DNA from 2 places in the Pectobacterium punjabense genome. Region 1 is predicted to be linked to the other one. Evidence: predicted binding sites of a transcription regulator. Region 1 holds the regulator's gene; the other holds the start of a gene.
The links. The regulator CRP, encoded in region 1, controls carbon source genes, mostly activating them, when cyclic AMP is high. The targets are predictions, from matches to a motif close to ATGTGANNNNNNTCACAT.
Positions count from the first base shown of each region.

Region 2: the regulator CRP is predicted to act here: its motif matches at 1,633-1,650, upstream of E2566_RS17750 (iron-containing alcohol dehydrogenase).

Region 1 is NZ_CP038498.1:4,258,876-4,266,197, forward strand. It holds gene E2566_RS19370 (ABC transporter ATP-binding protein) at 1-316, shown strand, start outside; gene E2566_RS19375 (LysE family translocator) at 399-1,001, opposite strand; gene E2566_RS19380 (hydrolase) at 1,108-2,124, shown strand; gene E2566_RS19385 (YheU family protein) at 2,126-2,362, shown strand; gene E2566_RS19390 (phosphoribulokinase) at 2,487-3,356, shown strand; gene E2566_RS19395 (OsmC family protein) at 3,470-3,877, opposite strand; gene crp (cAMP-activated global transcriptional regulator CRP) at 4,255-4,887, shown strand; gene argD (bifunctional acetylornithine/succinyldiaminopimelate transaminase) at 5,031-6,257, opposite strand; gene E2566_RS19410 (aminodeoxychorismate synthase component II) at 6,378-6,953, opposite strand; gene E2566_RS19415 (hypothetical protein) at 7,230-7,322, opposite strand, start outside.
Region 2 is NZ_CP038498.1:3,904,057-3,911,378, forward strand. It holds gene E2566_RS17740 (D-threonate 4-phosphate dehydrogenase) at 1-253, opposite strand, end outside; gene dtnK (D-threonate kinase) at 246-1,574, opposite strand; gene E2566_RS17750 (iron-containing alcohol dehydrogenase) at 1,810-2,946, shown strand; gene E2566_RS17755 (dihydrodipicolinate synthase family protein) at 3,154-4,038, shown strand; gene E2566_RS17760 (sodium:solute symporter family protein) at 4,076-5,491, shown strand; gene E2566_RS17765 (sialidase family protein) at 5,495-6,682, shown strand; gene E2566_RS17770 (NanQ anomerase/TabA/YiaL family protein) at 6,854-7,321, shown strand.

The DNA of each region.
Region 1 (7,322 bases):
AACGCCAAAAGAAAATGCTGCCAACAGCGCACAGGGCAGAAAAGATCAGAAACGCCGTGAAGCCGAGTTGAGAACACAAACTCAGCCACTGCGTAAGCAGATCACCAAGCTTGAACAGCAGATGGAGAAGCTGGGGGAAGCGCTCGCAGCACTGGAAGCTCGGCTGGCGGACAGTGCAATCTACGACATCAGCCGCAAGGCCGAGCTCACCGATTGCTTGCAACAACAAACCAAAGTCAAAATCGAGCTAGAAGAAACGGAGCTGTCCTGGCTGGACGCACAGGAACAGTTAGAACAGATGATGCAGAGCGAATAAATCTGATGTCCCTCTCCTGATAACGTCGCGAGCGATAAACCGCTCACGACGTTATCAAACCAGCATGAATGCCAAATCAACGTTAATGCCAAATCAACAACACGCAGGCAGCGGTTAGCAGCCCCATTGATACGTTGAAGATGATCCACGCTTTCTTACTGCGTAGCAGTCGCCCAATCACCGTACCAAAACCCAGCCAGATGACACCGGAAACCAGATTCACCAGCACAATGCCGATGCTTATCGCGATCACCGAATGGTTATAGCCTTCACCCGCCAGACTAAAGCTGGCCACCGCGCCCAACGCCATGAGCCACGCTTTCGGGTTTAAGAATTGCAACAACCACCCTTGATAAAGCCGGATCGGCTGAGGCGGCGCAACGGATGTCTCCAACCGTTCGTAAGCCGCCGTGGCGATTTTCCACGCCAGCCAAAGCAGATAGGCGCTACCGAGGACTTTCAGAATAAAGTGCAACGAAGGATAAATCAGAATCAAACCGCCGACGCCGAATGCGACCAGCAGCAAAATGCTCTGCATCCCCAACATGATGCCAACCATCAGCCACAGTGAGCGCATAAAGCCAAAATTCGCGCCCGAAGTGGTCAACAACATATTATTCGGCCCCGGTGTGATAGCCGCTACCCACAAAAAACCTAACATCGAAAGAAATAAACTCAGTTCCATTATTTGTGGGCGCTCCTGACCCAAATGTCGTACCAACTGGCAGCATTGAAGCTAACAGTGTGATATTGATCGTACAAGAGCCGACAACAAGATTTTCATATCCTTTATGCATGACCATTTTCATCCGCTAAGCGGTGCGCATAATCCGCATCTGCAAACGCTATTACCGCGCCTGATTCGCCGTCACGCGCAGTTCTCACCAGTCTGGCAAGCGCTCGAATTACCCGACGGCGATTTCGTCGATCTGGCATGGAGCGAAGCGCCCGCGCAGGCACGGCACAAACCACGCGTGGTGCTGTTCCACGGGCTGGAAGGCAGCTTTCACAGCCCATACGCCCACGGCCTGCTACATGCTTGTAAACAGCGCGGCTGGCTGGCCGTCATCATGCATTTTCGCGGGTGCAGCGGTAAGCCCAACCGGATGAAACGCATTTATCATTCTGGCGAAACCAGCGATGCCAGCTATTTTTTGCACTGGATGCAAGAAACGCTGGGCGCGGCGCCTACCGCTGCCATCGGTGTTTCTCTCGGCGGAAACATGCTGGCCTACCTGCTCGGTCAGCAGGGTGAAGGCTGTTCCCTGTCCGCCGCCGTCATCGTTTCCGCGCCGTTGATGCTCGAACCTTGCAGCCGTCGGATGGAACAAGGATTCTCCCGCGTCTATCAGCACTACCTGCTGCGCCTGTTGAAACAAAACGCCAGCCGCAAGCTGGCAGCTTACCCGGACACGCTGCCGATCCAGTTGCCGCAGTTGAAGCGAATCCGCCAGTTGCGCGAGTTTGATGACGTCATTACCTCCCGTATCCACGGCTTTCACGATGCCACTGACTACTATCGACGCTGTAGCGCGCTGCCGCTGTTACCTCAAATACGCAAACCACTGCTGATCATCCACGCAAAAGACGATCCTTTTATGACGTCAGAGGTCATTCCCGATCTGTCGCAGTTACCGTCTAATATTGAGTATCAACTAACGGAACACGGCGGGCATGTTGGCTTCGTGAGTGGTACGTTATTGAAACCGGAAATGTGGCTGGAACAGCGCATTCCCAACTGGCTTAGCCCATTCTTGGACCACGCCGCCGATCCTTCTTCAGGAACCACTTTTACTCAGGAACCCTAGCGTGATTATTCCCTGGCAACAGCTCGATCCAGAAACGCTGGATAACATCATCGAATCTTTCGTGCTGCGTGAAGGCACCGATTATGGCGAGCAGGAACGTTCGCTGGCGCAGAAAGTAGAAGATATCCGTAGTCAGCTCCAATCTGGCGAGGTCGTTTTGGTGTGGTCTGAGTTGCATGAGACGCTAAATATTATGCCACGCGGGCAGCTCAATGCAGGTGGACATGCTCCTTATTGAGCATGGTGAAAGACGTGAAAGAACGCGCCAAACATGCTAACAATGGGAACCATTACGTCATTTTTGAGAATGTGCGCAGGCTTTCAGCCTATGCGCGCATCGCGATCACGGAGTCACGCGCCTTATGTCACATCAGCATCCGATTATTGCGGTTACTGGTTCCAGCGGAGCGGGAACCACGACAACCAGCTTGGCCTTTCGTAAGATTTTCCAGCAGTTCGATCTACGTGCAGCCCAGTTAGAAGGCGATAGCTTTCACCGCTATACCCGCCCGGAAATGGACATGGCGATCCGCAAAGCGCGTGATTTAGGGCGCCACATCAGCTATTTCGGCCCAGAAGCGAATGATTTCAGCCTGCTAGAACAATCGTTTATCGAATATGGTCGACATGGTCGCGGCCAGACGCGTAAATACCTCCACACCTACGATGAAGCGATTCCCTATAATCAGGTTCCCGGGACATTCACACCGTGGGAACCCATGCCGGAACCTACCGATATCCTGTTCTACGAAGGGCTGCATGGTGGTGTGGTCACCGAACAAAATGATGTGGCACAGCATGTCGATTTGCTCGTCGGCGTAGTACCGATCGTCAACCTGGAGTGGATTCAAAAGCTGATTCGTGACGTCAATGAACGCGGTCATTCGCGTGAAGCGGTGATGGATTCTGTCGTCCGCTCCATGGAAGACTACATCACCTATATCACGCCGCAGTTTTCTCGTACGCACATCAACTTCCAGCGCGTACCCACCGTGGACACCTCTAACCCGTTTGCCGCCAAGTCAATTCCTTCACTGGACGAAAGCTTCGTCGTCATTCACTTTCAGGGGTTGGATAATATTGATTATCCCTATCTGCTCGCCATGTTGCAGGGGTCGTTTATCTCCCACATCAATACGTTAGTCGTTCCCGGCGGGAAAATGGGGCTAGCGATGGAGCTCATCATGGCACCGCTGGTACAGCGGTTAATCGAAGGGAAAACGATAGAATAAGCATCAAGATACACGGGGAGACCACAGGGATGAGGCCTCCCTACGGGAACCTCCCCCTATGTTTCCCCTAATAACAGGCTTAAGTGACCAGAATGAGTACCCAGAGAAAGGGATTATTCCAGCACTCTAATTTCGTGACTGTGCGTCACCTCGACGGCTTTGCCCAGCATCAATGCCACAGAGCAGTATTTTTCCGCTGACAGGGCAACAGCTCGCTCGACGGCTTTATCGGTCAGCCCTTTTCCCGTCACGGTAAAATGTAGATTGATATGGGTAAATAAGCGCGGCGCTTCAGAGCGGCGCTCCGAGGTTAATTTCACCTCACAATCCGCCACGTCATTGCGACCTTTTTGCAGAATCGACACCACATCAATCGCGCTGCATCCCCCTACGGACATCAACACCATTTCCATCGGACTGGGCGCTTTATCGCCGGAATTACCGTCCATCAATACCTGATGCCCTGATGCGGATTCGCCCAAAAACGTTAAGCCTTCAACCCATTTTACCCGAGCCTGCATGATGCCTCTCCACTAAAAATTTTTTGAAAATTTATACCGTTACTGTACAAAAACCAGCGTTAATCAGAGCTTTGTCATGCTGAAGCGAGACAACACAAGACACATCCTTAAAGCTGTGTTAAAACGAAAATAGAATAGACCTTTTCTGGACAAAGCCAGAAACGAAGAAGATGATGATGACGTAGCCAGACATACCCAGCCACGTTTACGGTGCGGCAAGGCAGCAACCGGAAAATCAAGGGTACAGTGGTTCCAGTATATTCCCTGACGTCATTCTGACTAGACTGAATTTTATTTTTTTAGCAGTTAAACACGCCGTACAGGGAACTCTGACCCCTGTAATTTGCGCAGTGAATTACAACAGAGGATGATAGCGAATGGTTCTCGGCAAACCGCAGACAGACCCAACTCTCGAATGGTTCCTTTCCCATTGTCATATCCACAAGTATCCATCGAAGAGCACGCTGATTCACCAAGGTGAAAAAGCAGAAACGCTTTACTACATCGTGAAAGGCTCTGTCGCAGTGCTAATCAAAGATGAAGAAGGCAAGGAAATGATTCTTTCCTACCTCAATCAGGGCGATTTTATTGGTGAGCTCGGCCTGTTTGAAGAAGGTCAGGAACGCAGCGCCTGGGTTCGGGCAAAAACCGCCTGTGAAGTGGCTGAAATTTCCTATAAAAAATTCCGCCAGCTCATCCAGGTTAACCCGGATATCCTCATGCGCTTGTCTGCGCAAATGGCAAGCAGACTTCAGGTTACCTCTGAGAAAGTCGGCAACCTCGCCTTCCTTGATGTGACCGGCCGTATCGCCCAAACATTACTCAACCTGGCCAAACAACCTGATGCCATGACGCATCCAGATGGCATGCAAATTAAAATTACCCGTCAGGAAATTGGGCAAATCGTTGGCTGCTCGCGTGAAACCGTGGGCCGCATTCTGAAAATGTTAGAAGACCAGAACCTGATCTCTGCGCACGGTAAAACGATTGTCGTTTACGGCACTCGCTAAATCCCTGTCGCTGTACCCTACCAACAAAAAAGCGTGAAGCCTCTGCTTCACGCTTTTTTTATGGCGAGCTTCCTGCTCACCACCCTACGGGTCGTTGCTAACGCAACGCTGAAAAACGTTCCCTACGTTTTTTTATGGCGTAATCAGTTTGCTGCGTTAACGACCTGCGCGACGGCTTTAGCGAATTTCGCCATTCCCTGCACAATATCGTCTTCATCAATAATCAACGATGGCACAAAGCGGATCACGTTCGGCCCTGCCATCAAAACCATCAGTCCCTGCGCCGTTGCAGCAGCCAGGAACTCTCCCGCGCGGCCATGCCACTGCGGTTTCAACTCGGCACCCAACAGCAGCCCCATCCCGCGGATTTGCTCGAATACGCCGTACTGCTGGTTAATTTTCTCCAGTTCACTGACAAAGCGCTCGTGACGAGCCGCTACGCCCGACAGTACTTCCGGCGTGTTGATAATATCCAGCGCTGCTTCCGCCACCGCACAGGCCAGAGGGTTACCGCCATAAGTGGTACCGTGCACCCCAACCGTCATGGCTGATGCGATCTCTTCTGTCGTCAACATCGCGCTAATCGGGAACCCACCGCCCAACGCTTTAGCCGTTGTCAGGATATCCGGCGTAATACCATAGTGCATATAGCTGAATAATTTACCAGTACGCCCCATCCCGCTCTGCACTTCATCAAACACCAGCAACGCTTTATGTTGATCGCACAAGTCACGAACGCCCTGCAAAAATTCAGGCGTAGCGGGGGTAATTCCGCCTTCACCCTGAATCGGTTCCAGCACGACCGCACAGGTGTGATCGTCCATCACCGCTTTAACCGCAGCGAGATCGTTGAACGGAACATGCACAATATCGGCAGGCTTAGGCCCGAAACCATCGGCATATTTAGGTTGTCCACCAACTGAAACGGTGAACAGCGTGCGACCATGGAATGCATTGTAGAAGGCGATGATCTTGGTTTTATACGGACTATGGCGTTTAACCGCATAGTGACGCGCCAGCTTAAATGCGGCTTCGTTAGCCTCTGCACCAGAGTTAACAAAGAACACGCGATCGGCAAAAGTGGCATCGATCAGTTTGCTGGCAAGGCGTAGCGCAGGTTCATTCGTGAAAATATTGCTGGTATGCCACAGTTTTTCGCCCTGCTGCTGTAAGGCGTTAACCAGCGCCGGATGGCAGTGACCGAGCGCCGTGACCGCGATACCACCGGAGAAATCGATATATTCTCGGCCATCCTGATCCCAGACGCGGCTCCCCTTACCTTTCACTGGTACAAACTTCGCGGGTGCATAAACCGGCAAAATAACCTTATCGTGGGTATCCCGTGTCACTGCTTTCTGCTCTGCTGCCATTTGCTGCCTCACTCTGCTGTCCATTACGTCAGAAATGAAAATATAGTCAATAAATATGCATAAAAAATCAATCGCAGGCAATATTAAATCAGCCGATGAAGAAAATAACTTTCTATACGATTAAATTTTAAGGAAATTATCCAAAAGCTGATGCCCTTGCTGGCTGAGAATGCTCTCAGGATGAAACTGCACGCCTTCCAGCGGCAATGAGCGATGACGGACTCCCATAATCTCGTCACGCTTCCCTTCATATTCGCTCCAGGCGGTAACCTCAAAGCAAACGGGTAGCGAAGCGGGATCAATGATGAGCGAATGATAGCGGGTAACCGTCAAAGGCTGGGCCAACCCGGTGAAAACACCCGTATTGTTGTGCACAATTGCTGAAGTTTTGCCATGCATCACTTGCCGCGCCCGCACCACCCGCGCGCCGAACGCCTGCCCCATCGCCTGATGGCCAAGACACACACCCAAAATAGGCAACTTATCAGCAAAGTGACGAATAGCCGCCAGTGAAATGCCCGCCTCGTCTGGCGTACAAGGGCCAGGAGAAATCACCAACCGCTCGGGCGCAAGCCGTTCAATCTCGCGCAGCGTCAGTTCATCATTACGCTTCACCACGACTTGTGCGCCAAGCTCACAAAAGTATTGATAAAGGTTGTAGGTAAAGGAGTCGTAGTTATCGATAATTAGCAGCATATTGACTTAATGTTATGATAAATATTAGTTATTTAAATTAATCCTACTCTTGATATCCACAATAATACCCGAAAATTATGCCAATGAATTTTTCATAGACGCATGCAACACTGATTATTGTATCTGCGTATAGCTAGAAGCATGGCGAGAGGTCGATCTTAGTTGCATCCAGAGGCGTGTTAGAGGGCAGGAAGCAGAGATTCCGAGTTAAATGTGCAGAATCCCTACTTTAGCTAGATATTGATTAGATTAACGAGCGCGAGCTATTAACGATAGCTAAGCATCATCCAAGATAAAAGTTATAGGTACCCGATAAAAACCATCAACAAAATCAGGTCGTAGTTCAGCAACTGAGGTATCTGGCTTTGC
Region 2 (7,322 bases), 350 kb from region 1:
CCTGCGGATCTTCCAGCGGCTCGTCGATAATGTTGATGACGCCAGGTGCGAATACGGCGTCAGCCGGTTTATCAATGATTTTTAACTCTACGGCTGGCACCACATTCAATGCCAGAACACGCCGCATCGTTTGTACGCAGCCCACCACCACGGCAGATGCGCCGGAAAGCTCGCCTTCGGCCAGAGATTTGATAATAATTTCCGGTCCAATCCCTGCCGGATCACCCATCGTTACTGCAATAATTTTACTCACTGACCTTCTCCTCAATAAAACGTAAAACGTCGAGCAGAGTAGTTTCGTTGCCAAAACCCCCCGCTTTAGTCATCACAGGGGTCATGCCGACAACGCTATTCAGCAGGTATCCCCAAGGCACGCAGGATGCGATTTGTCCCTTAATCTGAAAACCGGTAGCACCCAGTGCGGTTGCCACGGCAATCGCGATATCGCCCCCAGATAAATACAAACCTCCCGGCAAGCGTCGGCTAGCGCCGTCCGCAGCCTGGCTATCTAGTGTCTGAACAATGCGGCGCGTGAGTTCCCCCAGATAGTGGCTGATCGTTTCGCCAAGCTGCTGGCGACTAAGTCCAAGCTGCTGACACCGCGCGTCGATCTCGAAGCGCTGATTTTCGTTATGACAGGTGCGAATAATGCAGTGATTACCGCTCATCAGCGCCTTCACCGCGTCCTCACTCTGGGATGCCATGACGGTGGATGACTCGGCTGAAAAGAGTGCGTTGATATCAATATCAACCAGCGTGACATCGCTGCGCAGCCTGACGGCCGCAATCTGCTTTTGAGCGATGTCGCTCATCGACCCGACGACAGCCAGCAGCGGCTTTTCGGTTTTACGCGTAAAATTCTGCGTATTCGCCAACGCGTCGCTCAAACCTGCCGAACCGACCAGCAAGGGGCGAAACGGCAACGTTCTGGCGGCATCAACGATATGTGTCAGATCGTCCTGCACATCGGTATCAAGAATAATCAGACGCACGCCCTCGTCCGCCAGCTGCTGCAAACGGTGGGCTAAATTAGCCTGACGGACGTCATCAAGGTGTATCTCCGCCACCGGTAACGCGGTTTGTTCTGCCAGACGGGCAGCGATAGAAGCGGAGGTCACCGGCGTTTTGGGATCGCTGGCAAACTCCGTGTCGGTAAGCAGACGGCCATTCACCCAGACTTCACCTTTGCGGGTCACGCGTCCCAGCGTCGGTGACGCCGCGGCAATCAGCGCGACGGGCACGTCAGCAGCAGACAGCGCAGCGGCGATTTCCGCGCCCAAATTCCCGCGCAGCGTCGAATCAATCTTCTTGATAATCCAGCCTTGTCCGCCAGCGGCCTGCCAGGCTGCAACCGCTTCTGCGGTACGTTGAGACGCCACGTCGTCACGCGCCGCACGGCTATCGGTGTTGATCACCACCGCATCGCCCAGTAAATCCGCGTGCAGTTTATTAACGTCAAAGACGACGCTAACCCGCGCACCATGCTGCGCCAGACCGACGCCCGCATCATTGGCACCCGTAAAGTCATCAGCGACCACTAATACCTGTTCTGCTGATTGCTGCACGTTTGGCATACCTCATCCCCGCTTCATGATTACCTGATAATGATTATATTGAATCACGTTTGATTATATGTGAGCAACATCAAATTATTTAAAAGGAATTTCACCTATAAATTATCACCACGATGTGGCAAATGGCGTTCAGTCGTGATGAGAAACATGCCATTTGACTGAAAATAATCACCATCGCAACCATTATCATCGCGATAACGCTCTGGCGAAGAAGAGAAAAGGCAAGGTAATAAGCATGAACATCAATAGCACTATCCTCAGCGGCTACCGGGTACTTCAGGACATCAGTCATCTGTTGTCAGGTAAACAGCACGTTTTATTTGTCACCGACAAAAACATTGTCGGGCTGCCTGACGTTCAGGCGCTGATCGCACAAGTTAAGCAAGCCGTTCCGCAGGTTCTGCTGGTTGATAACGTGCCTGCCGAGCCGAGCCAACATGACGTTGCCCAGATACTGAGCCAACTGACACAAACCCAGACCGATCTGGTCATCGGCGTAGGCGGCGGCAGCGTGCTGGATGTTGCCAAACTGCTTTCCGTACTGTGTGCGGGCGATGAAACCGTGACGTTGGATAGCCTGCTGGCAGGGGAAAAACCCACCCGCCGCACAACATCACTGCTCATCCCAACCACGGCGGGAACCGGCTCTGAAGCCACGCCAAATGCCATTCTGGCGATCCCAGAGAAAGAGACGAAAGTCGGCATTATTACGCCAGTGATGCTGCCGGACTACGTTGCGCTGGTGCCAGAGCTGACGGTCAGCATGCCGCCGCATATCGCCGCTTCCACCGGTATTGATGCACTCTGCCACCTGATCGAGTGTTTCACGTCAACAATTGCCAACCCGGTCAGCGACAACTACGCACTGATTGGCTTGAAAAAGCTGTTTGCCAACCTCGAAACCTCCGTGCGCGAGCCAGGCAATATGGAAGCCAAGCTGAACATGCTGTGGGCATCCTATTATGGCGGTGCCGCCATTGCCCACTCCGGTACGCACCTGGTCCATGCGATGTCCTACCCGCTCGGCGGCAAGTATCACATCCCACACGGCGTGGCGAACGCCATTCTGCTCGCCCCTTGCATGCGTTTCGTGCAGGACGCCGCACAGGACAAATTCGCACAGGCGTATGACCTGGTGCCGGATGCCGACCTAACCCTCAGTACAGCGGAAAAAGCGCAGGCGCTGGTGGCCTACTTCAGCGAGTTGGTCAAACGACTCAATCTGCCCAACACCCTACAGCAGCTCGGTGTGGAAAAAGATCACCTGCCCTACTTGGTCGATGCCGCATTACAGGTTCAGCGCCTGATGAAAAATGTACCGACGCAGGTCAGTGCTGACGATGTGCGTGAGGTTTATCTGACCCTGTTTTAACCGCACAGCGTTAAAGAACTGATGCCGACCGTTCAAGCATCGAGATACACGGGGCGACCACAGGGGTGAGGCATCCCTGCGGGAACCTCCCCCTGTGTTTCCCCTAACAACAGGCTTAAGTGAATAGTATTAGGCGTTAAAGAACACCGTTTTGAGTAGGGCAGTTTTAGGTTTTCACTTTTTGATTACGTGTCACGAGGAATAACAATGAGTAAGAAAATTGCTGGCGTCCTGACCGCCATCGTCACGCCGTTTGATAATCAGGGCGAATTTAACCCCGCAGCTATGCGCCTTCAGGTTCAGCGCCAGATGCGCTATGGCAACGGTATTTTCTGCAACGGCACCAACGGTGAGTTCTTTGTTCTACACACCGATGAGAAAGTCGCCGTCACCGAAACCTGCGTGGATGAAGTTGCCGGAAAAGTGCCCGTTGTCGGCCACATCGGTGAAATCTCCACGCGGGAAACCATTAAGCTCGGCAAGCGTATCGCCGCGCTGGGTGTCGATGCCGTTTCAGTCATCACCCCTTATTTCATCCCATTAAAACAGGAAGAGTTGATCGCCCACTACACCGCCGTCGCCGATGCGCTGACCGTGCCGGTGTTCCTCTACAACATTCCTGCACGCACGGGGAATACGCTGGCACCGGAAACCGTCCGCACGCTGGCGGATCACCCGAACATCATCGGCATCAAAGACAGCGCAGGCAGCTATGAAAGCCTGAGCAGCTATGTGCAAGCGGTGAAAGGCGTACAGGGTTTTGACGTACTGAATGGCCCAGACTCGCTCATTCACCAGGGCTTTGTTGACGGCTGCTCCGCCTGTATTTCCGGGCTAGCTAACGTGGCACCGGAACCGATCAGCCAGATTTGGCACCGTTTCCATGCTGGTGACATCGAAGGCTCCCGTCAGGCACAAGAACAGGTTGCCGAATTGCGTAAGACGCTGTACGCCATCGCGTTTTCACCGGCTGTGGTGAAGAAAGCGCTGGCGATCATGGGTGAAGATGTCGGCGTCAGCCGCTATCCGATCCAGTTTTCCGCACAGGATGAAGACAACATCCGCAACATCCTTAATCAATTCTCGCAGTAACAGAGAAATTACAATTTCCACTTAAGGCCGAGAAGATATGAACCATTTTAATTTTACCGACACCCTCATAATCATCGGGATGATTGTATTTTATATCGCATTCACCTCGTGGTTAACGCTCAAACTACGCAGTAAATCGAACACCGAATTCATGGAAGGATCGCGTGCGCTACCGGCATTTATCGTCGGTGTTCTACTGATGACCGAGTTTATCGGTGCCAAATCCACAGTAGGTACGGCGCAGTCCGCTTTTGAAAATGGTATCGCCGCCTCTTGGTCAGTGATCGGTGCCGCCATCGGCTTCCTGCTGTTCGGGATGATTCTGGTCAAAAAAATCTACAACACGGGCAAAGTTACTATTTCCGGTGCGATCGCTGAGAAATACGGTACATCGACCAAGAACATCATCTCAATCATCATGATCTATGCTTTGCTGCTGGTTAACGTGGGCAACTACGTCAGCGGCGCGGCAGCCATCTCAACCGTGTTGAAAATTTCTCTGCCCGTTGCAGCCCTGATCACCGCTATCGTCAGTACGTTCTACTTTTACTTTGGCGGCTTAAAAGGTGTTGCTTACGTGACGTTGATTCACAGCGCCGTGAAATATGTCGGCGTTATGATCATTCTGTACGTGGCACTGAAAATGACCGGTGGCATCACACCGATGATTGAAAAAATGCCGGATTACTACTGGACGTGGGACGGTAAAATTGGTGCCAGCACTATCTTTGCCTGGCTGATCGGCACCATTGGATCGATTTTCTGTACCCAATTCGTTATTCAAGCCATTTCAGCCACCAAGGATGCCACTTCCGCCAAACGCGCGACCTGGGTTGCCTTCTTCTTCTGTATGCCGATTGCAATTGCTATCGCGGTTATCGGCGTCGCGGCGAAGTTTGCTCACCCAGAAATCAACAGCCTGTACGCCATGCCAGTCTTCCTGCAAGATATGAACCCGTGGGTAGCAGGACTGGTGACAACCTCACTGGTCGCATCAATCTTTATCAGCGTGAGTACCGTAGCACTGGCGATCGCCTCACTGATCGTGAAAGACTTTTACGTCCCGTACTACAATCCGACGCCAGAAAAAGAGATGAAAATGACGCGTGTATTCTCGCTCATTATCGGATTCCTGCCGTTAGTTTTCGTCCTGCTGGTGCCTGAAGTTCTGAAGCTGTCGTTCTTTACCCGTGCCATTCGCCTGTCGATTTCCGTAGTTGCGGTGATTGCATTCTATCTGCCGTTCTTTAATAGCACCCGCGGCGCTAACGCCAGTCTGATCTCAGCCTGCGTGGCCACCTCCGTCTGGTACATACTCGGCAACCCATACGGTATCGACAACATGTACGTCGCACTGGTTACCCCGGCTATCGTCATGCTGCTCGATCGCATGATTCCGAATAAAGAACACAAAATCAAAATTTCTCAAACTGAAAATAAATCAGGAGCCTGAGTCATGAGTAGCGAAACCATTACCGTGGAACGTAGCGGAAAAGTTCATCACGCAGAAGGCGATGCCGCGCGTCTGGATGCCTACATTCCGTCGGAATGCCCGCAGAATCATGCAGCCAACCTGCTCCATCTGCCAAACGGCGATGTGCTGTGCGTCTGGTTCGGCGGTACACAAGAAGGGATTGCAGATATCTCTATCTACCTGTCACGCCTTGTGAAAGGCAGCGATAGCTGGAGTAAAGCCGTTAAGCTGTCTGAGGATGCGACGCGTTCTGAACAGAATCCCGTGCTGTTCCTCGCGCCGGATAACGTGCTGTGGCTGCTGTACACCGCACAGAAATCCGGTAATCAGGACACCGCAATTGTGCGTTATCGCCAGTCCACCGATTTGGGTGCCACCTGGGGTGAGATCGGCACGTTGCTCGATCAGCCGGGCACCTTTATCCGCCAACCCATCACCGTGTTGGAAAACGGTGACTGGCTGCTGCCGGTGTTCTACTGCCGCGTTCAGCCTGGCGAGAAGTGGGTCGGTAACGATGATGATAGCGCCGTGAAAATTTCCAGCGATCGGGGTAAAACCTGGCGGGAATATCCGGTGCCAAACAGCACGGGCTGTGTACACATGAACATCACCCCGTTGCAGGACGGCACGCTGCTGGCGCTGTACCGCAGCCGCTGGGCCGATTTTATCTATCAGAGCCGTTCAACCGACGGCGGTAAAACCTGGTCAGAGCCCGTACCGACCGATTTACCGAATAACAACTCGTCTATTCAGGTGACTACGCTGAAAAACGGCCATCTGGCACTGGTGTTCAACCACATGAGCGCCGCCAATGCTACCGAGCGCCGTCTGTCACTGTACGATGAAATCGAGGATGAAGAAGACAAAGCCAGCAATGCCAAAATGCCGGAAGTGCAAGCCGGTGGTCGTAGCGCCTTCTGGGGCGCACCGCGCGCACCGATGACGCTCGCTATTTCGGAAGACGGCGGTAAAAGCTGGCCGTGGCAGCGCAATGTCGAAGTGGGTGACGGTTACTGCATGACCAATAACTCAACGGAGAAGCTGAACCGCGAGTTCTCTTACCCCAGCGTCAAGCAAGCGCAGGACGGTAAGCTACATCTTGCTTTCACCTACTTCCGTCAGGCGATCAAGCATGTCGTGGTAAGCGAGGAGTGGGTCAAGGCGGGTTAAGGCTGTCTCGCCTTTAGAGCCTGAGATACACGGAGCGACCACGGGGCGAGGCTTCCCTACGGGAACCTCATCCCCGTGTTTCTCCTAAAAATAGGCTTAGGTTAAACCACGCTGCTTTTTTCTCTTTTCCAGCGGGGGCTCTCCCCCGCTATCTTCCTTCAGGACACGATAATGATTGCAGGAAACCTCAACGCCCTCAAACTCGCCACGCTGCCCGATGCACTGTGGACCATTCTCTCCGCACCGGGCATGTCGTTAGCTGAACTGAATGCGCTGCCAGAAGGCCGCTATCAGCCAGAAGGTGCCGACTGGTTCTACAACATCGGCACCGTGAACACCGCACCGCGCGCGACGAGACATACCGAATTTCACAGCAACTATCTCGATATTCAACTGATTCTGGAAGGCGAGGAGATTATCGGTTACGGTCTGAATGATGTGCATGGTCAGCCTGCAACCGAGCGTAAACCGGATCTTTATATTCTGGATAACCCGCAGGTGCCGCATCAGATCCATCTGCGGGCAGGCGATTTCGTCACGTTCTATCCGGGAGAAGCCCACCAGGCGCTGTGTGCCATCAACGACAGTCCAGCACCCGTCAAAAAAGCCGTGTTTAAAATCCCCGTTACGTTGTTGTAAT